Regions from separate parts of the Streptomyces sp. NPDC045899 genome, predicted to be linked through region 2. Evidence: predicted binding sites of a transcription regulator. Region 2 holds the regulator's gene; the other holds the start of a gene.
The links. Region 2 encodes HrcA, which represses chaperone genes, less so after heat shock. Its sites were predicted from a motif close to TTNGCACTCNGNNNNNCNGAGTGCNAA; they were not measured.
Positions count from the first base shown of each region.

Region 1: the regulator HrcA is predicted to act here: its motif matches at 4,202-4,228, upstream of AC07FT_RS04290 (FmdB family zinc ribbon protein).

Region 1 is NZ_JBWKKP010000002.1:375,288-387,189, reverse strand. Features, by position in the region: gene AC07FT_RS04320 (P1 family peptidase) at 1-474, opposite strand, end outside; gene AC07FT_RS04315 (AMP-binding protein) at 689-1,231, shown strand; gene AC07FT_RS04310 (hypothetical protein) at 1,235-1,423, shown strand; gene mscL (large conductance mechanosensitive channel protein MscL) at 1,447-1,896, opposite strand; gene AC07FT_RS04300 (RcpC/CpaB family pilus assembly protein) at 2,032-2,622, opposite strand; gene AC07FT_RS04295 (S-methyl-5'-thioadenosine phosphorylase) at 2,849-3,697, opposite strand; gene AC07FT_RS04290 (FmdB family zinc ribbon protein) at 3,808-4,191, opposite strand; gene AC07FT_RS04285 (potassium/proton antiporter) at 4,339-5,862, opposite strand; gene AC07FT_RS04280 (penicillin acylase family protein) at 6,082-8,847, shown strand; gene AC07FT_RS04275 (5-formyltetrahydrofolate cyclo-ligase) at 8,946-9,545, opposite strand; gene galU (UTP--glucose-1-phosphate uridylyltransferase GalU) at 9,631-10,533, shown strand; gene glp (molybdotransferase-like divisome protein Glp) at 10,538-11,857, shown strand.
Region 2 is NZ_JBWKKP010000009.1:290,327-302,228, reverse strand. Features, by position in the region: gene AC07FT_RS16570 (nitronate monooxygenase) at 1-1,079, opposite strand, end outside; gene dnaJ (molecular chaperone DnaJ) at 1,177-2,310, opposite strand; gene hrcA (heat-inducible transcriptional repressor HrcA) at 2,311-3,327, opposite strand; gene AC07FT_RS16555 (MBL fold metallo-hydrolase) at 3,503-4,240, shown strand; gene AC07FT_RS16550 (DUF3097 domain-containing protein) at 4,263-5,090, shown strand; gene hemW (radical SAM family heme chaperone HemW) at 5,190-6,422, opposite strand; gene AC07FT_RS16540 (SpoIIE family protein phosphatase) at 6,501-8,498, opposite strand; gene AC07FT_RS16535 (AMP-dependent synthetase/ligase) at 8,693-10,582, opposite strand; gene lepA (translation elongation factor 4) at 10,869-11,902, opposite strand, start outside.

The DNA.
Region 1 (11,902 bases), on a different contig from region 2:
CCCCGGCTCCGAGCCCGCCGCGGCCTCGGCAGCCTCCCGGCCCAGCGCCGCCCCCGGCCGGGCCTTCCAGTCCCCGCCCCGGCCGAGGTCGAAGAGGGCGGCGGCCGGAACCACCGGAACGACCTGTGACGGATCGGGGCCGACCCGGAAACCGCGGCCCTGTTCCTCCAGCCACGCGGCCACTCCCGAGGCACTGTCCAGACCGAAGGCACTGCCACCGGTCAACACCACCGCGTCGACGCGCTGGACGAGGTTGCGCGGGTCCAGGGCGTCGGTCTCCCGGGTGCCGGGGCCGCCGCCGCGCACATCGACCGCGGCGACCGCGCCCCCCTCGGGAGTCAGCACCACCGTGGTGCCGGTCAGCCAGCCGCCGCCGGTGCGCTGGGCATGGCCGACCCGCAGCCCGTGGACGTCCGTCAGCGCGTCGGCCGGGCCGGTACGCGGGGATCCGGGGATTGTCCCGTCGGTATTCATGGAAGGTATGCGTAGCACGGGACACCACGGCAGGGTCCGTGGCAGGCTCGGGGAGCGAGGCGCACGGACGGCCGTGAGGGCTGTGCCCGGGGGCGGCGCCGCAGGGCGGCACGGGGGTGTACGCCCCGTCATATACAGGACGTTCATCAGATGTTGATGACTCGCCAGCAGTCTGGGCGTTATCCCGTCCGTAACCGCTCGAAAGAAGACCGACGTGCCTCTTACCTCTCGGACGGAGGTGCTCCCCACACCGGCTGCCGACCCCCGGCAGGCCGCCCGGGTGGCCCTCCGCTGGATCAGTGAGCCCGACTGCACCGAGGAGCTCACCCACGCGGATCTGCTCGACCAGGCGGCCCGTGCCGCGGCCGCCCTCACCCGGCTCGGGGTCCGCGCCGGTGACCGGGTGGCGGTCCATCTGCCGCTGGTGCCCGAGTCGGTGATCGCCACGCTCGCCTGCGGCCGCCTCGATGTGGTCCGGGTCAGCCTCCCGGTGGGGCTGCGCCCGCACGAACTGCGCGACCGGATCAGGGAGGTGGGCGCTCGGGTGGTCATCACCGCGGACGGTGAGCAGCGCTGTGGCGAGCCCAAGCCGCTCAAGCAGATCGTGGACCGCGCGCTGCCCGGCTGCCCGGAGGTGCGCTCGGTGCTGGTGGTGCACCGGCTGTCCCGCCCGGTGTCCTGGAAGGTCGGCCGGGACCGGTGGTGGCACGAGGAGCTGGGCCGGTACACCGAACCGCTGCCCCGGCCGTACTCTTGAACCATGAGCACCGCCCCTGCCTCCGGACCGCGCGATCCGGCCGCCGCGCTGATCTTCGGCGATCCGCTGGCGCAGCCGTCGCCGGACGACACGGACCGCGGGTGGGGCGAGCGGACTCCTGGCGGCGACGGCGCCGACAGCGCCGCGGATCTGGCGCGGTTCCTCGACGAGAAACCGCCCCACCACCTGTGATACGCAGCTAGGCAGGTCAGGGCCTAGGCGCTGGAGCCGCTGCCGCCGCGCTGTGCCACCAGCTCGTCGCGGATCTCGCGGAGCAAGGTGATCTCGGCGGCCTCCACCGCGGCCTGCTCCTCCCGGGCCTGCGCCTCCCGGGCCGCCTTCCGCGCCAGGTAGCGCGACATCGGCAGCACCATCAGGAAGTACACCACCGCCGCGGTGATCAGGAAGGTGAGCACGGAGGAGAGCACGGTGCCCCACAGGATGGGGATGCCGTGGACGACCTCGCCGGCCGCGTTCGTCTCGCAGGGCGCCTTCAGACACGAGCGGTACTTCTCGAGGTCCTTCGTGCCGAAGGCCCCGACTATGGGATTGATCAAGCCCTTCACGATCGAGTTCACCACGGCGGTGAAGGCGGCTCCGATCACGACCGCGACAGCCAGGTCGATCACGTTGCCCCGCATCAGGAAGGCTTTGAAGCCGTCCATGACGCTCTGCTTCTTCTCCTCGGGGACCTTCTCCTCGCTCAAGCCACAGCCTCTCTTTCGCCGCATCGGTGCTGGAGCGGACGGTTCCGCAACCTACACCCGTACGGACCAGGGACGAGAGTCCAGGAGCGATCATCAGGAGGGGCACAGGGTCACCGCCAGCCGTGAGGTGGCCGCCGCACCGGTCAGTGCCACGGCGGTCGCGCGCGGCACGGTGAGGACCACCAGGGCCCCGTCCTCGCCGCCGGGTGCCGGGGCGCCGGCGTCGTAGAGCCCGCCCTCGCCCTCGTCCGTCGGCTCACCTCCGCGAGCCCGGTCCTCAGCGGCTCCGGGCACCCGGGCGACCCGGACCCCCGGCGCCACCACCCGTGCCGCGGCGCCGCGCCCCCGCCCTGCCGAAGCGGTGGTGGGCAGCGGCATGGCCAGCACGTCCACCCGGTCCCCCGGGTGCAGCAGCTCCACCGCCGCGGCGTCGGCGATCCGGACCGGAGCCGCCACCATGGCGGGCCGTGGGCCACCACGCCGCCCGCTCTCTTCCGAGGCGGGCACCGGCGCGGGCGCCCCGCCCCCATGTCCCTGACCGGGCGGTGCCGCCGCCGCGAGCGCCGCGGCGGTCAGCGCCAGACCGGCCGCCATCGGGCGTCTGCGCCGCCGCACCGCCCGCCGCAGCCGGTGGCCGCCGTCCCGCCCGATCCGGACCGGAGTGAAGCGGGGAACGGCGCTCAACGGGGGAGCGGAGCGGGGTAACGCGAGTGCGGGGGACGGATGGGACATGGCACGGCACCGCCTGTCGTGGCGTAGGTGAAGGCCCGGAGCGTCCGGAGCTTCCGGTCCCCTCACGATGCCCGTCCCCGCCCGGCTCCGCTGGGCCCTGTGGACGGGCCGGCGGGCTGTGCACAACCCGGTCACCCGTGCGAACGACGGCCGGTCCCCACCGCCCGAGCGCCCCGCGCTACGGCAGCTCGAACCCCAGGTCCCAGCCGTCATGGGCGTGGGTGCACAGACAGTCCCGCCCGGAGTTCTCCGGCAGCCTTCCCACCGCTTCGAAGAGCACTTCGCGCAGCCGTCCGACGTTCTCGCCGAACACCTTCATCACCTCGGTGTGGGTGACCCCGTCGCCCGTCTCCACACCCGCGTCCAAGTCGGTCACCAGCGACAACGACGTGTAGCAGAGCCCCAGTTCACGGGCGAGCACGGCTTCCGGATGGCCGGTCATCCCCACCACCGACCAGCCCATCGCCGCATGCCAGCGCGATTCCGCCCGGGTGGAGAAGCGCGGCCCCTCGACCACGCACATCGTCCCGCCGTCCACCGGCTCCCACGCGCGGGCGCGCGCTGCCTCGACGGCCGCCTTCCGCCCCACCGGGCAGTACGGGTCCGCGAAGGTCGTGTGCACCACGTTCGGGATCCGGCCGTCCGGCAGCGGCACCCCGTCGAAGTAGGTCTGCACCCGCCCCTTGGTGCGGTCCACGAGCTGGTCCGGCACCAGCAGCGTCCCCGGTCCGTACTCCGGCCGCAGTCCGCCCACCGCGCACGGCCCGAACACCTGCCGTACGCCGAGGGAGCGCAGGGCCCACAGATTGGCGCGGTAGTTGATCCGGTGCGGCGGCAGATGGTGCTTGCGGCCGTGGCGGGGGAGGAAGGCGACCCGCCGTCCCGCCACGTCGCCGATGAAGAGCGCGTCGCTCGGCGCCCCATAGGGGGTCTCGACAGTGATCTCGGTCACGTCGTCCAGGAACGAGTAGAACCCGGACCCCCCGATGACCCCTATGTCCGCTTGACTGTTGCTGGTCTCGACCATGTGATCACCCTAGCCAGCGCCGTCGGCCGGTACGACACCCCCAGGTCCCCGGGAAGACGCACGACACCCCGCCGTCCCCCATGGGGGACGGCGGGGTGTCGCGAGGAAGATCAGGCGGCCGAGGTGGTGCTGCTCGACGAGGAGCTCGACGAGCCGGACGACGACGAGGAGGACGCCGACGAGGCCGCGGAGCCCGACCCGGAGCTGCCGGACGACGAAGACGAGGAGTCCGAGGACGAGGACGACGTGGAGGACGAGCTTCCGCTGTCGCTCTGCGCCGCGGGCTTCGAGGAGCCGCTGCTCGAACTGCCGGAGGAGGAGCGGCTGTCGTTCCGGTAGAAGCCGGAGCCCTTGAAGACGATGCCGACCGCGGAGAACACCTTCTTCAGGCGTCCCTGGCAGCTGGGGCACTCGGTGAGCGCGTCGTCGGTGAACTTCTGCACCGCCTCGAGGCCCTCGCCGCACGCGGTGCACTGGTACTGGTAGGTCGGCACGTACTTCCTCCTGGCACTCTCACTCAATGAGTGCTAACGACGCTCCATAGTGCAGTATTCCGGCGCGTCAGTCCACTGGATCGGGCCGTACGGTGATCGATCCCACGTGCCGCCGCATCCCCCGGTGCCCGCCGCCGGACCCCGTGTTCAGCCGCCCCCCGTGCCCAGCCAGCCCGCCAGCTTGCCGCCGCGGCCCACCGCCCGCAGCCGCTTCTCCGCCGCGTCGCGCACCGGGTCCGTGGCCACCACCAGGAGCTCGTCGCCGCGCCGCAGCACCGTCGAGGGCAGCGGTACGAAGCTGGCCTTGTCCCGGACGATCAGGGTGACCGCGGCGCCGGGCGGCAGCCGCAGCTCGCCGATCTCGACCCCGTGCATCTTGGAGTCCTGGGGGATGGAGAACGACAGCAGATGGCCGCGCAGCCGCTCCAGCGGCGCCGACTCGATCCCCAGGTCCGCCGCCTCCTCCGGGCCGCCCAGCCGCAGCCGGGTGGCCAGCCAGGGCAGCGTCGGCCCCTGGATCAGGGTGTAGACGATCACCAGCACGAAGACGATGTTGAAGATCCTGCGGCTGTCCGGGACCTCGTTGACCATGGGGATGGTCGCCAGCACGATGGGCACCGCGCCGCGCAGCCCGGCCCAGGACAGCAGTGCCTTCTCCCGCCACGGCACCCGGAACGGCGCCGTGCTGACCAGGACCGAGACCGGCCGGGCGACCACCGTCAGCACCAGACCCACGGCCACCGCGGGCCAGATGTCATCGGCCAGCTCGTGCGGTGTCACCAGCAGGCCGAGCAGGACGAACATGCCGATCTGGGCGAGCCAGCCCAGCCCCTCGGCGAAGCCGCGCGTCGCGGGCCAGTGGGGCAGTCGCGCGTTCCCCAGGACGAGCGAGGCGAGGTAGACCGCCAGGAAGCCGGAGCCGTGGGCCAGCGCGCCGCCCGCGTAGGCGGCGACCGCGATGGCGACCACCGCGATCGGGTAGAGGCCGGAGGCGGGCAGTGCCACATGCCGCAGGCCGTACGCGCCGAGCCAGCCGATGGCGAGTCCGATCACCGCGCCGATCGCGAGCTCCAGGGTGATCTCGCCCAGCATCACGTACCAGGGGTCGATGGGGCCGTGCGCGGAGAAGGCGACGACCAGGATCACCACCGGGGCGTCGTTGAATCCGGATTCGGCCTCCAGGGCGCCCGTGAGCTTCTTGGGCAGCGGCACCCTGCGCAGGACCGAGAAGACCGCCGCCGCGTCCGTGGACGACACCACCGCGCCGATGATCAGCGCCTGCCGCCAGTCCAGACCCACCACGTAGTGCCCCGCCGCCGCGGTGACCCCCACGCTCACCGCGACACCGACGGTGGACAGGGCCGCCGCCATCGGCAGGGCGGGTTTGATCTCCCGCCACTTGGTGCCGAGACCGCCCTCGGCGAGGATCACGACCAGGGCGGCGTAGCCGAGCACCTGTGTCAGCTCGGCGTCGTCGAATTTGATCCCGATGCCGTCCTGGCCGATGGCGACGCCGATCCCGAGGTAGATCAGCAGGGAGGGCAGACCGCTGCGGGAGGAGATCCTGACGGCCGCCACCGCGATGAGCAGGACGAGCGAGCAGACCAGCAGCAGTTCATTGAGGTGGTGGACAGTCAGGGGCCGAACCTTTCTCGCGGGAGCGGCGGGGATCGTGTGAGCGACGCCCGGCCGACCGGAACTTCATTGCCTTACCTAACATTTTACGGGTTCTTGACGCGCGCCTCCGGTACGGGTGGTGGGCCGGGGTGTACTGCCCGGTCCGATGGCCGGTGCTCGGCGTCAGTCATGACTCCGCGTAGGGGTGGAGTCAGCGCTGCGCCTATGGTTGCTCCAGCACTCCAGGACCACCCTGCCCCTCGAAGGACAGCGATGCCCGCCAACAAAACCGGCTCTTCTCCCAAAAAGAAGAAGAGCCGACGCCTCCGCCTGATCGTGATCGCAGTCGTGCTGCTGCTCGTCGGAGGCGTCGGCTACGGCACGTACTGGAGCATCAGTACCGTGCGCGCCTCCTTCCCGGAGACCACGGGATCGCTTCAGCTGAAGGGGCTCTCGGGACCCGTCGAGGTCAAACGTGACGGCTACGGGATACCCCAGATCTACGCCGGCACCCCCGAGGACCTGTTCCGCGCCCAGGGGTTCGTCCAGGCCCAGGACCGCTTCTGGGAGATGGACGTCCGCCGTCATATGACGTCCGGGCGGCTGTCGGAGATGTTCGGATCCGGCCAGGTGGAGACCGACGCGTTCCTGCGCACCCTGGGCTGGCACCGGGTGGCCAAGCAGGAGTACGAGACCAAGCTGTCGCCCGCCACCAAGAAGTACCTGCGGGCCTACTCCGACGGGGTCAACGCCTACCTCAAGGACCACTCGGGCGAGGATCTGTCCGTCGAGTACGCGGCCCTGGACTTCGAGAACGAGGGCTACCAGCCGGAGAAGTGGACCCCGGTCGACTCGGTCGCCTGGCTCAAGGCGATGGCCTGGGACCTGCGCGGCAACATGCAGGACGAGGTGGACCGCGCGCTGGCCTCCAGCAGGCTGGACCCGGATCAGATCGAGGACCTCTACCCGTCGTACCCGTACGGCCGGAACAAGCCGATCGTCCAGGGTGGCGCGCTGGACCCGGCGACCGACCGGTTCGACCCCAAGGCGTCGAGCACGGGCGGCACCAGCGGCGCGGGCGGTACCGGTACGGCCCCCGGCGCCGGGAGCGCCGCCCGGGGCCTCCAGACCGGGCTCTCCTCGCTCTCCAGGACCCTGGACAAGATCCCCGCGCTGCTCGGCCCGAACGGCACCGGCATCGGCTCCAACTCCTGGGTCATCGACGGCAGGTACACGACCACCGGCAAACCGCTGCTGGCCAACGATCCGCACCTCGCCCCGCAGCTGCCCTCCGTCTGGTACCAGATGGGCCTGCACTGCAAGCAGCTCAGCAAGGCCTGCCCGTACGACACCGCGGGCTTCACCTTCTCCGGTATGCCGGGCGTGGTCATAGGTCACAACCAGGACATCAGCTGGGGCATGACCAATCTGGGCGCCGACGTCAGCGACCTCTACCTGGAGAAGGTCACGGCGGACAGCTACCTCTACGACGGCAAGCAGATGCCCTTCACCACCCGCGAGGAGACCATCAAGGTCGCGGGCGGCAAGAGCCGGACCATCACCGTCCGCACCAGCAACAACGGACCGATCGTCTCCGACCGCGATGACGAGCTGGCCGGTGTCGGCAAGAGCGCCCCGGTGGGCAGGGGCGCGGACGACGTGGCCCCCGACCGCGGTGACGGCTACGCGGTGGCCCTGAAGTGGACCGCGCTGTCCCCCTCCAACACCATGGACTCCGTCTTCGGGCTCAACACCGCCCGGAACTTCACCGAGTTCCGCAAGGCAGCCCGGGACTTCGCGGTCCCCTCGCAGAACCTGATCTACGCCGACACCAAGGGCAACATCGGCTACCAGGCGCCCGGCAGGATCCCGATACGCGCCAAGGGCGACGGCCGCTACCCGGCGCCCGGCTGGGACTCGCGCTACAAGTGGGACAAGTACATCCCGCAGTCGGCGCTGCCCTGGGAGCTCAATCCCAAGCGCGGCTACATCGTCACCGCCAACCAGGCCGTGGTCGACAAGGAGAAGTACCCCTACCTGCTGACGGACGACTGGGGTTACGGCGCGCGCAGCCAGCGCATCACCGATCTGATCGAGTCCAAGATCAAGGACGGCGGCAAGGTCTCCACCGAGGACATGCAGTCCATGCAGATGGACGACAGCAGTGAGATCGCCAAGCTGCTGACGCCCTACCTGCTGAAGATCGACATCAAGGACGACTACGTCCGCGAGGCCCAGAAGCTGCTGGAGAGCTGGGACTACACCCAGGACTCCGATTCGGCGGCCGCCGCGTACTTCAACGCCGTCTGGCGCAACACCCTGATGCTCGCCTTCGGCAACAAGCTCCCCAAGGAGCTGCGGGTCGAGGGCCAGTGCCTGCGGGTGCGCCCGGCCGGCGACTCCGGTCCGCTGGAGGATCTGGACGGCAACACCCGGCTGGTGCGCGAGTGCGGTGAGCGCGACCCGGACATGGCTCAGCCCGACGGCGGTGACCGCTGGTACGAGGTGGTGCGCAAGCTCCTCAAGGAGCCGCGCAACCACTGGTGGAAGTCGCCGGACTCCCGTCTCAACCCCGGTTCGGACACCCGCGACGAGCTGCTGAAGAACGCCATGAAGGACGCGCGCTCGGAGCTCACCGCCAAGCTGGGCAAGGACATCAACAGCTGGAGCTGGGGCAGGCTGCACCAGCTGACGCTGAAGAACCAGACGCTGGGCACCGAGGGCCCCGGCATCGTGCAGTGGATGCTCAACCGCGGCCCGTGGAACCTGGGCGGCGGCGAGGCCGCGGTCAACGCCACCGGCTGGAATGCGGCGGGCGGCTACGGCGTCACCTGGGTCCCGTCCATGCGGATGGTCGTCAACCTGGGCGACCTCGACAAGTCACGCTGGATCAACCTCACCGGTGCCTCCGGCCACGCCTATCACGCCCATTACACGGACCAGACCGACAAGTGGGCCAAGGGTGAGCTGCTGCCCTGGGCGTTCAGCAAGAACGCCGTGGACAAGCAGACCGACGACAAGCTGGCTCTGACCCCCTGAGGCGCCCGGTGGCCGCTCCCACGGCGCCCGTGCCGTCATCGCGGCCACCGGCCCCGCCGATCCTCCCGGCCCCGCCGAGAGGCGCCCTCGGGCGTCCCTCAGCGGGGCCGCCGCGTGAAGCGGTGGACCCCCGAGGGCGTCACCGCCGCGTGCACCGGATGGTCATGGGCCTCCTCGGGGACCTCCGCCAGCAGCTCGCCGTCGTGGAGCAGCACCACCAGCGCGGGATCGGCCCCGGCCCGCGCCAGCCGCTCCAGCACCCGGTCGTACGAGCCGCCGCCGCGGCCCAGCCGCATCCCGCGCCGGTCCACCGCGAGCCCCGGCAGCAGTACGGCGTCCGCCGCGGTCACCGCCTCGGGTCCGAGCCGCGGCCCGACCGGCTCCAGCAGTCCTCGCCGGGCGGGCGCCAGCCGCTCCGGCCCCTCGTCCTCGCCCCAGTCCAGGTCGTTGTCGGCCAGCAGGACCGGCAGCAGCACCCGTACGCCCCGGGCGCGCAGCGCCTCCCGCAGGGCATGGGTACCGGGTTCGCCGCCCAGGGAGACGTAGGCGGCCACCGTGCGCGCGTCCGCCAGCTCCGGAAGCTCCAGGGCGCGACACGCCAGGGCGGCCGCGGCCGCTTCGATGTCATCCTCGGTCAACCTGGATCTCACCGCCAGGAGACGCTGCCGCAACACGCGTTTACTACCGTCGTTTGTGATCACGGGGTGCGCAAACTCCCTGTCTCATGTCATATTCACTGAATCCTCATCATCTGCCCCAAAGGCACCAGATAGGGTTCTGTACATGACTCAATCGCGTACTCGGATCAGCAAGGCTGTCATCCCCGCCGCGGGACTGGGCACCCGCTTTCTTCCGGCCACCAAGGCCACGCCCAAGGAGATGCTGCCGGTCGTCGACAAGCCGGCGATCCAGTACGTCGTCGAGGAAGCCGTCACCGCGGGACTCTCCGACGTCCTCATGATCACCGGTCGCAACAAGCGACCGCTGGAGGACCACTTCGACCGCAATTACGAGCTCGAGGAGACCCTGACGCGGAAGGGGGACGACACCCGTCTCGCCCGCGTCCAGGAATCCAGCGATCTCGCGACCATGCACTATGTGCGCCAGGGCGACCCCCGGGGTCTTGGCCACGCGGTGCTGTGCGCCGCCCCGCACGTCGGTGACCAGCCCTTTGCCGTCCTCCTCGGCGACGATCTCATCGATGCCCGTGACCCGCTGCTGTCCCGCATGGTCGAGGTGCAGGAGCAGCACGGCGGCAGCGTGATCGCCCTGATGGAGGTCGATCCCGCCCAGATCCACCTCTATGGCTGCGCCGCCGTCAAACCGACCGAGGACGAGACGGTCGTCCAGGTCACCGGTCTGGTCGAGAAGCCGGACCATGCCGACGCCCCCAGCAACTACGCCGTGATCGGCCGCTACGTCCTGGACCCGGCCGTCTTCGACGTGCTCCGCAAGACCGAGCCGGGGCGCGGGGGCGAGATCCAGCTCACCGACGCCCTCCAGGCGCTGGCCTCCGATCCCGACCTCGGGGGCCCGGTCCATGGTGTGATCTTCAAGGGCCGTCGGTACGACACAGGAGACCGTGGCGACTATCTGCGTGCCATCGTCAGACTCGCATGCGAACGTGAAGACCTGGGCCCGGACTTCCGGGACTGGCTTCGCAGTTACGTCACCGAGGAGATGTAGCACCTTGAGCAGCACCGCAGCACGGGCCACCGACCAGGGCCCGGACCAGGACCGTGTCTGGACGGTGTCCGAGCACCTCGACGACATCCTCGGGCACATCCATCCGCTGGAGCCCATCGAGCTGCAACTGCTCGATGCCCAGGGGTGTGTCCTGGTCGAGGACATCACCGTCCCCGTCGCCCTCCCGCCCTTCGACAACAGCTCCATGGACGGCTACGCCGTACGGACCGCTGATGTCGCGGCGGCCACGAGGGACCATCCTGCGGTGCTCACCGTCATCGGCGACATCGCGGCGGGCAGCGGTGAGCTGCCCGCCGTGGGTCCCGGTGAGGCGGCGAGGATCATGACCGGCGCCCCGATGCCGCCCGGCGGACAGGCCGTGGTCCCCGTGGAGTGGACCGACGGCGGTCTGGACAACGGGCCGGTCACCACCATGCGGGCGCGCGGCGACGGCCCGGACGGCGGCAGCGGCCGGGTGCGGGTCTACCGTCCGGCCGAGGAGGGCCGGCATGTACGCGCCCGGGGCAGCGACGCGGGCGCGGGCGAGCTGGCGCTGCACGCCGGTACCGTCCTCGGACCGCCGCAGATCGGGCTGCTGGCCGCCGTCGGCCGCGCCACCGTCAAGGTCCGGCCGCGACCGCGGGTCGTGGTGCTGTCCACCGGCAGCGAGCTGGTCCAGCCCGGCGAGGAGGTGGGCCCCGGCCGGATCCACGACTCCAACAGCTACCAGCTCACCGCCGCGGCCCGGGATGCCGGTGCCATCGCCTACCGGGTCGGCGCGGTCGCCGATGACGCGGCCACCCTGCGCGCCGCCATCGAGGACCAGTTGGTGCGCGCCGACATCGTGGTCACCAGTGGCGGCGTCAGCGTCGGCGCGTACGACGTGGTGAAGGAGGCGATGCACGAGGTCGCCTTCCGCAAGCTGGCGATGCAGCCCGGCAAGCCCCAGGGCTTCGGCCGCATCGGCCCCGACGCCACTCCGCTGCTCGCCCTCCCCGGAAACCCGGTGAGTTCGTACGTCTCCTTCGAGCTGTTCGTCCGCCCGGTCATCCGCACCATGCTGGGCGGCGGCGGGATCCACCGGACGGTCCTGCGGGCGGTGTGCCCCGAGGGCATCGCGTCCTCCCCGGAGGGCAGGCGCCAGTTCCTGCGCGGCTGGTACGAGCCGTCGGCGGGGGAGGAGCCGGGCACCGTCACCCCTGTGGGCGGTGCGTCATCCCACCTGATCAAGGCCATGGCCCAGGCCAATGCGCTGATCGTGCTCCCGGAAAAGGTCACCGCGGTGGACCCCGGCACCGAAGTGGACGTGCTCCTGCTCACGTAGGACGCCGTCACGGCGGGTACGGTGTCGTCCCACAGCAGCCGCGCG
Region 2 (11,902 bases):
CCGTGGAACGTCCCGGCGGTCAATCCGGCGCGCGCCGCGTCCAGTTCGGCGGCAAGGGTCTCCACCAGCTTCCCCGCGGGCAGCTCACGCGCCAGCCGGTGGCCCTGTCCGGCCCACAGCGCCATGCCCTGCGGATCGCCCTGCTTGGCCGCGGCCTTGCGCAGCCCGGAGGTGAGGTGGTGCAGCTGGGGGTAGGCCGCCGGGGCGTACGGGCCGTGGTCGCGGATGAAACGGTTGACCAGGCCCCGGGCCGGACGCCCGGAGAAGGCCCGGGTCAGCTCGGTCCGGCCGAACATCGGGTCCGTCATGGCGCGCTTGTGCAGGGCGTTGGCCCCCGATTCGGGGGTGACCAGGAACGCGGTGCCCAGCTGGGCCGCGCTCGCCCCCGCGGCCAGCGCCGCCGCGATCTGCGCACCGCGCATCAGCCCGCCCGCGGCGATGACCGGGATCCGCACGGTCTCGCGGACCAGCGCGATCAGCGACAGCAGTCCGAGTCCGCCACCCATGCCGTCCTCGGCCGGGTCGTTGCGGAAACCGCCCTGGTGGCCGCCCGCCTCCACGCCCTGCACACAGAGCGCGTCGGCGCCCGCCCACTGGGCGGTCTGCGCCTCGACCGGCGAGGTCACCGTCACGACGGTGCGGGTACCGGCCGCGGCCAGCGCGCCCAGCACCTCACGGGTGGGGCAGCCGAAGGTGAACGAGACCACCGGCACCGGGTCCTCGAGCAGGATCGCCAGCTTCGCCTCGTACGCGTCGTCGGCCCCCGCGTCGGGGTCGCCGAGCGGTGTCTCGTACCAGGTGGACTCACCCGCGAGCTGCTCGCGGTAGACCTCGACGGCGGCCGGGTCCGCGGTGGGCGGCTGCGGCATGAAGAGGTTGACCAGGAAGGGGCGGCCGGTCAGCCCGCGCAGCTGTTTGATCTCTTCGTACATCGCCTCCGGGGTCTTGTACCCGGCGGCGAGGGAACCGAGGCCACCGGCCTCGGAGACGGCGGCGGCCAGCGGAGGGCAGGAAGCCCCGCCCGCCATCGGCGCCTGCACGATCGGATACCGAAAGAGATCGGTCAGTGCGGAGGGCATGGCCACATCGTGTCATGCGCTCCACACCGAACGGCAACCGGACTCCGGCCGCGACGGCGGTCGCGGCCGGAGCGTCCGGGCCTGCGGCCGGGGACACCTAGCGCCCGTTGAACGCATCCTTCAAACGCGAGAACAACCCCTGCTGCCCCGGCTTGAACTCGCCGGTGGGGCGCTCCTCGCCGCGCAGCTTGGACAGGCGGCGCAGCAGCTCCTCCTGCTCCGCGTCCAGCTTGGTCGGGGTGGTCACCTCGACATGGACGATCAGATCGCCCCGGCCGCCGCCCCGCAGATGGGTGACACCGCGCTGGTGCAGCGGGATCGACTGGCCGGACTGGGTGCCGGGCCGGATGTCGACCTCCTCCAGGCCGTCCAGCGTCTCCAGCGGCACCTTGGTGCCGAGCGACGCCGCCGTCATGGGGATGGTCACCGTGCAGTGCAGATCGTCGCCGCGGCGCTGGAAGACCGGGTGCGGGACCTCGTGGATCTCCACGTACAGATCGCCCGCCGGGCCGCCTCCCGGCCCGACCTCGCCCTCGCCCGCCAGCTGGATCCGGGTGCCGTTGTCCACACCGGCCGGGATCTTCACCGTCAGCGTGCGGCGCGAACGGATCCGTCCGTCACCGGCGCACTCCGGGCACGGGGTCGGCACCACGGTGCCGAAGCCCTGGCACTGCGGACACGGCCGCGAGGTCATGACCTGGCCCAGGAAGGAGCGGGTCACCTGGGAGACCTCACCGCGGCCCCGGCACATGTCACAGGTCTGCGCCGAGGTGCCCGGCGCGGCGCCCTCGCCGCTGCACGTGGTGCACACCACCGCGGTGTCGACCTGGATGTCCTTGGTGGTCCCGAACGCGGCCTCGCTGAGCTCCACGTCGAGACGGATCATGGCGTCCTGGCCGCGCCGGGTGCGGGACCGCGGTCCGCGCTGCGAGGCGGTGCCGAAGAACGCGTCCATGATGTCGGAGAAGTTGCCGAAGCCCGCGCCGAAGCCACCGGCGCCGCCTCCGCCCGCACCCGACATCGGGTCCCCGCCGAGGTCGTAGACCTGCTTCTTCTGCGGGTCCGAGAGCACCTCGTAAGCGGCGTTGATCTCCTTGAACCGCTCCTGGGTCTTCGGGTCCGGGTTCACATCCGGGTGCAGCTCACGCGCGAGCCGGCGGAATGCCTTCTTGATCTCGTCCTGCGAGGCATCACGCCGCACGCCCAGGACTGCGTAGTAGTCCGTCGCCACTTACGACTCCGCCAGGATCTGTCCGACGTAACGTGCCACTGCGCGTACCGCTCCCATCGTTCCGGGGTAGTCCATGCGGGTCGGTCCGACCACGCCGAGTTTGGCGACGGCCTCGTCGCCCGAACCGTAGCCGACCGCGACCACCGAGGTGGAATTCAGCCCCTCGTGAGCATTCTCATGCCCGATGCGCACGGTCATACCCGAGTCCTTGGCCTCGCCCAGCAGTTTGAGGAGGACGACCTGCTCCTCGAGCGCTTCCAGAACGGGCCGGATCGTCAGGGGGAAATCATGCCCGAAACGCGTGAGGTTCGCGGTGCCGCCGATCATCAGCCGCTCCTCGGTCTCCTCCACCAGCGTCTCGAGGAGGGTCGCCAGCACGGTCGTGACCGTCCCCCGGTCCTCCTGTTCGAAGGACTCCGGGAGATCCTGCACCAACTGCGGCACATCCGCGAACCGCCGCCCCACGACACGGCTGTTGAGCCGGGCCCGCAGATCCGCGAGGGACTCCTCGCTCACCGGCGAGGGGCAGTCCACCATGCGCTGCTCGACCCGGCCGGTGTCGGTGATCAGCACCAGCATCACCCGGGCCGCGGCCAGCGGCAGCAGCTCCACGTGGCGCACCGTCGAACGGGTCAGCGACGGGTACTGCACCACCGCGACCTGCCGGGTCAGCTGCGCCAGCAGCCGGACCGTGCGGCCCACCACGTCGTCGAGGTCCACCGCGCCGTCCAGGAAGTTCTGGATGGCCCGGCGCTCGGGTGTGGACAGCGGCTTCACTCCGGCCAGCTTGTCCACGAAGAGGCGGTAGCCCTTGTCGGTGGGGATTCGTCCGGCGCTGGTGTGCGGCTGGGCGATGAAGCCCTCGTCCTCCAGCGCGGCCATGTCGTTGCGGACCGTGGCCGGGGAGACCCCCAGCCGGTGGCGCTCGGTGAGTGCCTTGGAGCCGACCGGCTCCTCGGTGCCCACGTAGTCCTGGACAATGGCACGCAGCACCTCGAGTCTGCGTTCGCTGAGCACCCGCGCACCTCCAGTCCAGCGGTCTCTTCAGGTGGTCCCCCTGGCACTCAACGGTCACGAGTGCCAGAACCCCTCCGCCAGTGTACGGCGGGGTGCGGTGGCCGGGGCAAGAGCCGACGTGTGGCGGAGCCCGCACGACCCGCCACGCTATCGCCCGAGGAGCTAGCGTCTCGGTATGGAGACGTGTTGGGAAGAGTCGCGGTGGCAGGAGGCGGGCTGGGAGACCATCGCCGCCGGGGTGGCGCGACTGCGCATGCCCGGCTGGGACGAGACCATCGGCGTGGTCGTCGGGCGCACGGACGTACTCGTGGTGGACACCGGCGCCACGCTCCGTGACGGGGCCGCGCTGCGCACCCAGATCACCCGGCTCGCCGGGATGCGCCCCACCCGGATCGCGCTCACCCATCCGCATTTCGACCACGTCCTGGGCACGGCCGCCTTCTCGGGCTGCGAGGTGTACGGGGCGGCGGGCCTGGACGAACTGCTGCGCTCGGAGCGGGAGGAACTGCGCGAGAGCGCCATCCGGCAGGGCGTGGACCGGGGAGCCGCCACCGAGGCCGCGGACCATCTGGTCCTCCCCCACCACCTGGTCTCCGGGGAGCTCACCCTCGACCTGGGCGACCGGCGGGTGCTGCTGGCGAACGTGGGCCCCGGGCACTCCGCCCATGACCTGGCGGTCCTGGTCCCCGGCCGGCCCGAGGTGGTCTTCTGCGGCGATCTGGTCGAGGAGTCCGGTCCGCCGCAGGCGGGGAGTGACGCGATCCCCTCGCGGTGGCCCGCCGCCCTGGACCGGCTGCTGGAGCTCGGCGGCGAGGAGGCGCGGTACGTACCGGGCCACGGATCGGTGGTGGACGCGGAGTTCGTCCGCACCCAGCGTGACGAACTGGCGGCCCGCTTCGGCGTGTCCGGCTAGACGCGCGGCTATCGTCAGCCGGATGCGCAGCCGATACGACGACCCGGACCTGACCCCGCCGTGGAAGCGGTCACAGCCCGCCCCGGAGGTCCCCGCCGAACCGGACCTCGTCGTGGAGGAGGTCAGCACCGGGTTCTGCGGGGCGGTGATCCGCTGCGAGAAGACCGCGCAGGGTCCGACGGTCACTCTGGAGGACCGCTTCGGCAAACATCGCGTCTTCCCCATGGAGCCGCGCGGCTTCCTGCTCGAGGGCAAGGTGGTCACGCTCGTGCGCCCGCGCGCGACGGCCCCCTCCGCGCCCCGGCGCACGGCCTCGGGGTCCCTCGCGGTACCGGGGGCGCGGGCGAGGGTGGCCCGCGCGGGGCGGATCTATGTCGAGGGGCGCCATGACGCGGAGCTGGTGGAGCGGGTCTGGGGCGACGACCTGCGCATCGAGGGCGTGGTCGTCGAGTACCTGGAGGGTGTGGACGACCTCCCCGCCATCGTCCGGGAGTTCGCGCCCGGTCCGGACGCGAGGCTGGGCGTCCTGGTCGACCATCTGGTGCCGGGCTCCAAGGAGTTCCGGATCGCCGCCGGGGTCACCGGTGACCACGTCCTGGTCGTCGGCCACCCCTACATCGACATCTGGGAAGCGGTGAAACCGTCCTCGGTGGGCATCGCCGCCTGGCCCGGGGTCCCGCGCGGCCAGGACTGGAAGACGGGCGTCTGCCGCGCCCTGGGCTGGCCGGAGAACACCGGCGCCGCCTGGCAGCGCATCCTCTCCTCGGTCCACTCCTACAAGGACCTGCGCCCCGAGCTCCTGGGCCGGGTGGAGGAGCTGATCGACTTCGTGACGGTGGGGGTCAGCTGAGTGTCCGGAACGCGCTGGTTTCCAGCGTGAAGTCCAGCGCCTCGCACTCAGCGTGCTCACGCCACTACCGCGCCCTCGACCGCCGTCACCCTTCGCGTATCAGTCCACCAGATCGCGCACCACCGCGTCGGCCAGCAGCCGCCCCCGCAGCGTGAGCACGGCCCGGCCCTGCCGGTACGGCTCGGGGTCCAGCAGGCCGTCCGCCAGGGCCCGCTCCGCGGCCGCCGCGCCCGCGGGGCGGAGCAGGTCGAGGGGGCAGCCTTCGGAGAGCCGCAGCTCCAGCAGGACGCGTTCGACGCGGCGCTCCTCGTCGGCCAGCAGCTCGCGGCCCGCGCCGGGCGACCGGCCCTCGCCGAGGGCCTGGGCGTACGCGCCGGGGTGCTTCACGTTCCACCAGCGGACACCGCCCACATGGCTGTGGGCGCCGGGCCCCGCGCCCCACCAGTCGGCGCCGCGCCAGTACAGCTCGTTGTGGCGGCAGCGGCCCTCGGGCGTGGTCGCCCAGTTGGACACCTCGTACCAGTCGAAACCGGCGGCCGAGAGCAGTTCCTCGGCGATCAGATAGCGGTCGGCGTGCACATCGTCGTCGGTCATCGGCACCTCGCCGCGCCGGATCCGGCGGGCCAGCTGGGTGCCCTCCTCGACGATCAGCGCGTAGGCCGAGACATGGTCCGGCCCGGCGCCGAGGGCGGCTTCCAGGGAGGCCCGCCAGTCGTCGTCGCTCTCGCCCGGGGTGCCGTAGATCAGGTCGAGGTTCACATGGTCGAAGCCCGCGGCCCGCGCCTCGGCGACACACTGCTCGGGGCGGCCGGGGGTGTGGGTGCGGTCCAGCACCTTCAGCACGTGCCGGCGGGCGCTCTGCATCCCGAAGGAGACCCGGTTGAACCCGGCCTCGCGCAGCTCCGCCAGATAGCGCGGATCCACCGACTCCGGATTGGCCTCGGTGGTGATCTCGGCACCGTCCGCCAGTCCGAACTCCTCGCGGACGGCCGCGAGCATCCGGCCCAGGTCGGCCGCGGCCAGCAGGGTCGGGGTCCCGCCGCCCACGAACACGGTCTCGACCGGGCGCGGGTCGTCGCCCAGCACCTTGCGTGCGAGCCGCACCTCCTCGGTGACCTGCTCGGCGTAGTTGTCCCGCGAGGCCAGCACCCCGCCGGAACCGCGCAGCTCACTGGCGGTGTAGGTGTTGAAGTCGCAGTACCCGCAGCGCGTGGCGCAGTAGGGCACGTGCAGATAGAAGCCCAGCGGGCGCCGCACGGCCCCGGCGAGCGCGGCGGGGGGCAGCGCTCCGTCCTCGGGCATGGGCTCACCATCGGGCAGTACGGAAGGCATGCAACCTATTGTCGGCCATCGCCCCCGGTCCACCCGCCGCCCCCGCCCGCGGCGGCGGTGAGCGGGCTGGTGGCGCGGTCAGAGGGCCTTCAGGACGAGCATCGCCAGGTCGTCGTCGGGCGGCTCCGCCGCGAAGGCGTGCACCGCCTCCCGCAGCCGCTCCGCGACCGCGCGGGCGCTCAGCCCCGCGCAGGAGGCGAGCACCGCCGCGAGCCCCTCCTCGTCGTCGAACTGGCGGCTGCCCGATCGGTGCTCGGTCACCCCGTCCGTGACGCACAGGAGCGTCTCACCGGGCGAGAGGTCAAACGTTTCACTCTCGTACGCGGCATCGTCCACGACGCCCAGCAGTATCTGCGGCTCGGCGACGGTGCGCACCGAGCCGTCCGGCCGCAGCACCAGCGGCAGCGGATGGCCCGCGCTGGCGAGGGTGCAGCGCAGCCCGCCCCCGGTGCCGTCCCCGCCGCCCAGCGGCTCCAGCTCCCCGTACAACAGCGACAGGAAGCGGGCCATACCGCCGCCCGGCGGCAGCCCCGAGCCGACGAGTCCGGCGTCCACCAGCTCCGCGACGCCGACACCGACCCCGGCCGCCTCCACGCCCGCGACCACCGCCTCGGCAGCACCTTCGACCGCCGCTTCCACCGCCTCCTCGCCGAGCAGCTGGTTGAGCCGGTCGAGGACCTCCCCGACGCCGTACCCCTCGCGGGCCAGCAGCCGGAGCCAGGGACGCACCAGGCCGGTCACCACGGCCGCCTCGGGGCCGTTGCCGCAGACGTCGCCCAGGACGAAGCCCCAGCGGCCGTCACGGGCCGGGAAGACGTCGTAGAAGTCGCCCCCGGCGGAGATCTCGCCGGTGGGCTCGTAGACGACCGCCGACTCGACGCCGGGGATGCGCGGGATACCGGAAGGCAGCAGTCCGCGCTGGAGGACCCGGCTGATGTCGGCCTGCCGGGTGTAGCGGCGGGCGGAGGCCAGCGCCAGGGCGACCCGGCGGGCGAAGTCCTCGATCAGCCCGACGACCTCGCCGGGCATCCGCACCAGCCCGGCGCGCCCCATCAGCAGCGTGCCCATCGCCCGGCCGCCCGCGATCAGCCGGCAGGCCAGGGCGGCGCCGCCGGGCCCGTACGCGGCGGGGTCGGCGGGCCACGGCCACTCCACGGCGTCGCCGCGCGCGGCGGCGGGCAGATGGGGCGGTTCCTTCTCCAGGACCCGCCGCAGCTCCTCCAGGCGGCTCTCGCTGGCGTGCCAGACCCGCACCAGCCGCGACGGACCGCTCACGGCGTCCAGCCACACCGCGCACCAGTCGGCGAGCCGCGGCACCAGCAGCTGGACGGCGAGCGAGGTCACCAGCTCCTCGTCGAACTGTCCGGCGAGCATGTCGGACGCCTCGGCGAGGAAGGAGAGCGCACCGTGCCGGGCCCACTCGGGGTCGTGGCGGCGGGCGGGGGCCCGCCGGGGCGCGGGGGCGATCAGCTCGACGGGGCGCGCCTCGCGCGGCAGGGCGCGCTCGGCGAGCCGGGCGGTGTCCCGGCCGGGGCCGTCGTACCCCGCGGCCACCGGGCCGTCCTCCACGTCCGCGCTGACGGCGAGCTGGAACCACACGGTCTTGCTGGTGCGCCGGTAGGTGGTGCCCCAGGCCTCGGCGGCCCCGGCCACCAGCCGCAGCCCGAGGCCGCCGGCGTACTCCGGCTCCTCCCCGTCCGGGGGCTCACCGCGCAGCACCCGGGTGGGGTGGTGGTCGGTCACCTCCACGACCAGCGAGGGCGGTTCGCCCTCGTGGCCGGGGACGTCCAGCGCACAGCTGAGCTCGACGGCCGTACCGGCGTGCACCACGGCGTTGGTGACCAGCTCGCTCACCAGCAGGACGGCCTCGTCCGCGACCCGTTCGGTGATCCGGTCGGCGGCGGGCACCTCCAGCGCGGCCCAGTCCGCGAGGGCGGCCCGGACGAACCGCCGCGCGGCGGAGGCCGCGAGCGGGGTTCCGGGCAGGCTGGCGCGGGCCGACGCGCTGGTCCGGACGGGGCCCACGCCCCCGGCCGGTACAGCCACCCCGCCGGTGTCGACCGGCCCGCCAGACATGGCGAAAGATGACGTCCCCACTGTGCGGCTCCTGAGAAGCTCCGTCATAGTGCCGTATCCGCATCCGGTGCGAACGGCACCGGCAGGGACAGCGTGACAGACGGACCGCCCTCATATGCACTGAGTTACGCAAGTGAGCCGCGATGAGGGAAAAATTCCCGTGCCCGGCACAACCGGGCACGGTGAACTTCCCGTCAGACCTCCCGGGTACCGGCGTACATGTCCTCGATCAGGTCCTTGTACTCACGCTCGACCACCGGTCGCTTGAGCTTCAGACTGGGCGTCAACTCACCGTGCTCCACGTCCAGATCGCGCGGCAGCAGCCGGAACTTCTTGATCGTCTGCCAGCGCTGGAGCCCCTCGTTGAGCCGCTGCACATAGCCGTCGATCAGCTGCCGCACCTCGTCGGTGGCGACCACCTCGGCGTAGGACCTGCCCTCCAGGCCGTGTTCCTTGGCCCAGCCCATGATGGTCGGCTCGTCGAGGGCGATGAGCGCGGTGCAGTAGTTCCGGTCGGCGCCGTGCACCAGGATGTTGGAGACGAACGGGCAGACGCCCTTGAACTGGCCCTCGACCTCCGCCGGGGCCACGTACTTGCCGCCGGAGGTCTTGATCAGGTCCTTCTTGCGGTCGGTGATCCGCAGGTAGCCGTCGGGCGACAGCTCGCCGATGTCACCGGTGTGGAACCAGCCGTCGGACTCCAGCACCTGCGCGGTCAGGTCCGGCAGCCCGTGGTAGCCCTGCATGACGCCGGGGCCGCGCAGCAGGATCTCGCCGTCCTCGCCGAACCGCACCTCGGTACCGGGGAACGCCTTGCCGACGGTACCGGTGCGGTAGTCCACCGGGTTGAGGAAGCTGGCGGCGCTGGACTCGGTGAGGCCGTAGCCCTCCAGGATGTTGATCCCGGCGCCCGCGAAGAAGTAGCCGATCTCGGGCGCCAGCGCGGCCGAGCCGGACACCGCGGCGCGCAGCCGGCCGCCGAAGGCCTCGCGCAGCTTGCCGTAGACCAGCTTGTCGGCCAGGGCGTGCTGGGTCCTGAGGGCGAACGGGACCGAAGGGGTGCCGGTGCGGCGGAAGTTGTCCTGGTAGGTCTTGGCGTACTCCCGGGAGACCCCGGCCGCCCACTGGAAGATCTTGTACTTGGCCGCGCCGCCCGCGCGTGCCTTCCCGGCCACTCCGTTGTAGACCTTCTCGAAGATCCGCGGCACCGCGCACATATAGGTCGGACGGACCACCGGGAGATTCTCGATGATCTTGTCGACCCGGCCGTCCACGGCGGTGGTGTGACCGACGTAGATCTGCCCGGCGGTCAGCACCTTGCCGAAGACGTGCGCCAGCGGCAGCCACAGGTACTGCACGTCGTCGGCGTGGAGCAGCCCGTCGACACTGCCGATCGCGATGGCCATGTACGACCAGGAGTCATGCGCCAGCCGTACGCCCTTGGGGCGGCCGGTGGTGCCGGAGGTGTAGATGAGCGTGGCCAGCTGGTCGGCGCGCAGCGCGTCGATCCGCTCCCGCACGGCCTGGGGGTGCTGCTCCAGATAGGCCGCGCCCCGCTTCTCCAGCTCGGTGAGGGAGAGCACCCAGCCCTCCGGGTCGCCCGCGGCCGGGACCGCGTCATCGGCGTTGATCACCACCACATGGATCAGCTCGGGCAGCTGGTCGCGCTTCTCACGCACCTTGGCGAGCTGGGCGCCGTCCTCGGCGATCAGCACCCGGCTGCCGGAGTCGGACAGGATGAAGGCGGTCTCCTCGGCATTGGTGCTGGGGTAGACCGTGGTGGTCGCGGCGCCCGCGCAGAGCACGCCGAGGTCGCCGAGGATCCACTCCACCCGGGTGGCCGCGGCGAGCGCGACCCGCTCCTCCGGCCGGACGCCCAGACCCATCAGGCCGGCGGCGATGGCGAAGACCCGATCCGCGCTTTCACGCCAGGTCAGGGGGCGCCATTCGTCGGGGCCCGTGCCCGAGACGGCCGGGACCGGATAGCGGAACGCCTCCTTCTCAGGCGTCTTCTCGACGCGCTGAAGGAAGAGTGTCGCCAGGGACGGCGGCCGGTTCTCGAGCAAAGTCTGTGTGTCGGTCACGGCATCCTCCGGGGCCAGCCTCATTGCTTGGTGACTCGCGAGTAACCTTCGAGCAGTGATCAGCGTAAGGGCCGAATCCTTACCGCGTAAGGGGTTGTGGGTCACGTTGTTCAAACGACGACGGGCGGTGCGCCGCACCCTTCACACCTGGACGCACCGCACCTCTCCCACCATGGCAACGGGCCCGGCGCATCCTTCACACCAGGCCCACTGACCACACATTTCACGTCACTCGCCACACATCACGCGTGACGCGCCGCGCATCACATCACCGCGACGGCGCGCGTCACTTCTTCCCCTTGGCGTCCCCACCGTCGGAGTCGGAGGACAGCACCGCGATGAAGGCCTCCTGGGGCACCTCCACGCTGCCGACCATCTTCATCCGCTTCTTGCCCTCCTTCTGCTTCTCCAGCAGCTTCCGCTTACGGGAGATGTCACCGCCGTAGCACTTGGCGAGGACGTCCTTGCGGATGGCGCGGACCGTCTCACGGGCGATGACCCGGGAGCCGATGGCGGCCTGGATGGGCACCTCGAAGTTCTGCCGCGGGATGAGCTCGCGCAGCTTGGCGACCAGCCGGACGCCATAGGCGTACGCCTTGTCCTTGTGGGTGATCGCGGAGAAGGCGTCGACCTTGTCGCCGTGCAGCAGGATGTCGACCTTGACCAGGTCGGAGGTCTGCTCACCGGTGGGCTCGTAGTCCAGCGAGGCATAGCCGCGGGTCTTGGACTTCAGCTGGTCGAAGAAGTCGAAGACGACCTCGGCCAGCGGCAGGGTGTAGCGGATCTCGACCCGGTCCTCGGAGAGGTAGTCCATACCGAGCATGAGCCCGCGGCGGTTCTGGCACAGCTCCATGATCGCGCCGATGAACTCGCTCGGGGCGAGGATGGTGGCCCGGACGACCGGCTCGTGGACCGTGTCGATCTTGCCCACCGGGAACTCGCTGGGGTTGGTCACCGTGTGCTCGGTGCCGTCCTCCATGTCCACGCGGTAGACCACGTTGGGCGCGGTGGCGATCAGGTCCAGACCGAATTCGCGCTCCAGGCGCTCACGGATGACCTCCAGGTGCAGCAGCCCCAGGAAGCCGACGCGGAAGCCGAAGCCGAGCGCGGCCGAGGTCTCCGGCTCGTAGACCAGCGCGGCGTCGTTCAGCTGGAGCTTGTCCAGGGCCTCGCGCAGCTCCGGGTAGTCCGAGCCGTCCAGCGGATACAGCCCGGAGAACACCATCGGCTTGGGGTCCTTGTAGCCGCCCAGCGGCTCCTCGGCACCCTTGTGGAACTGGGTGATCGTGTCGCCGACCTTGGACTGGCGGACGTCCTTCA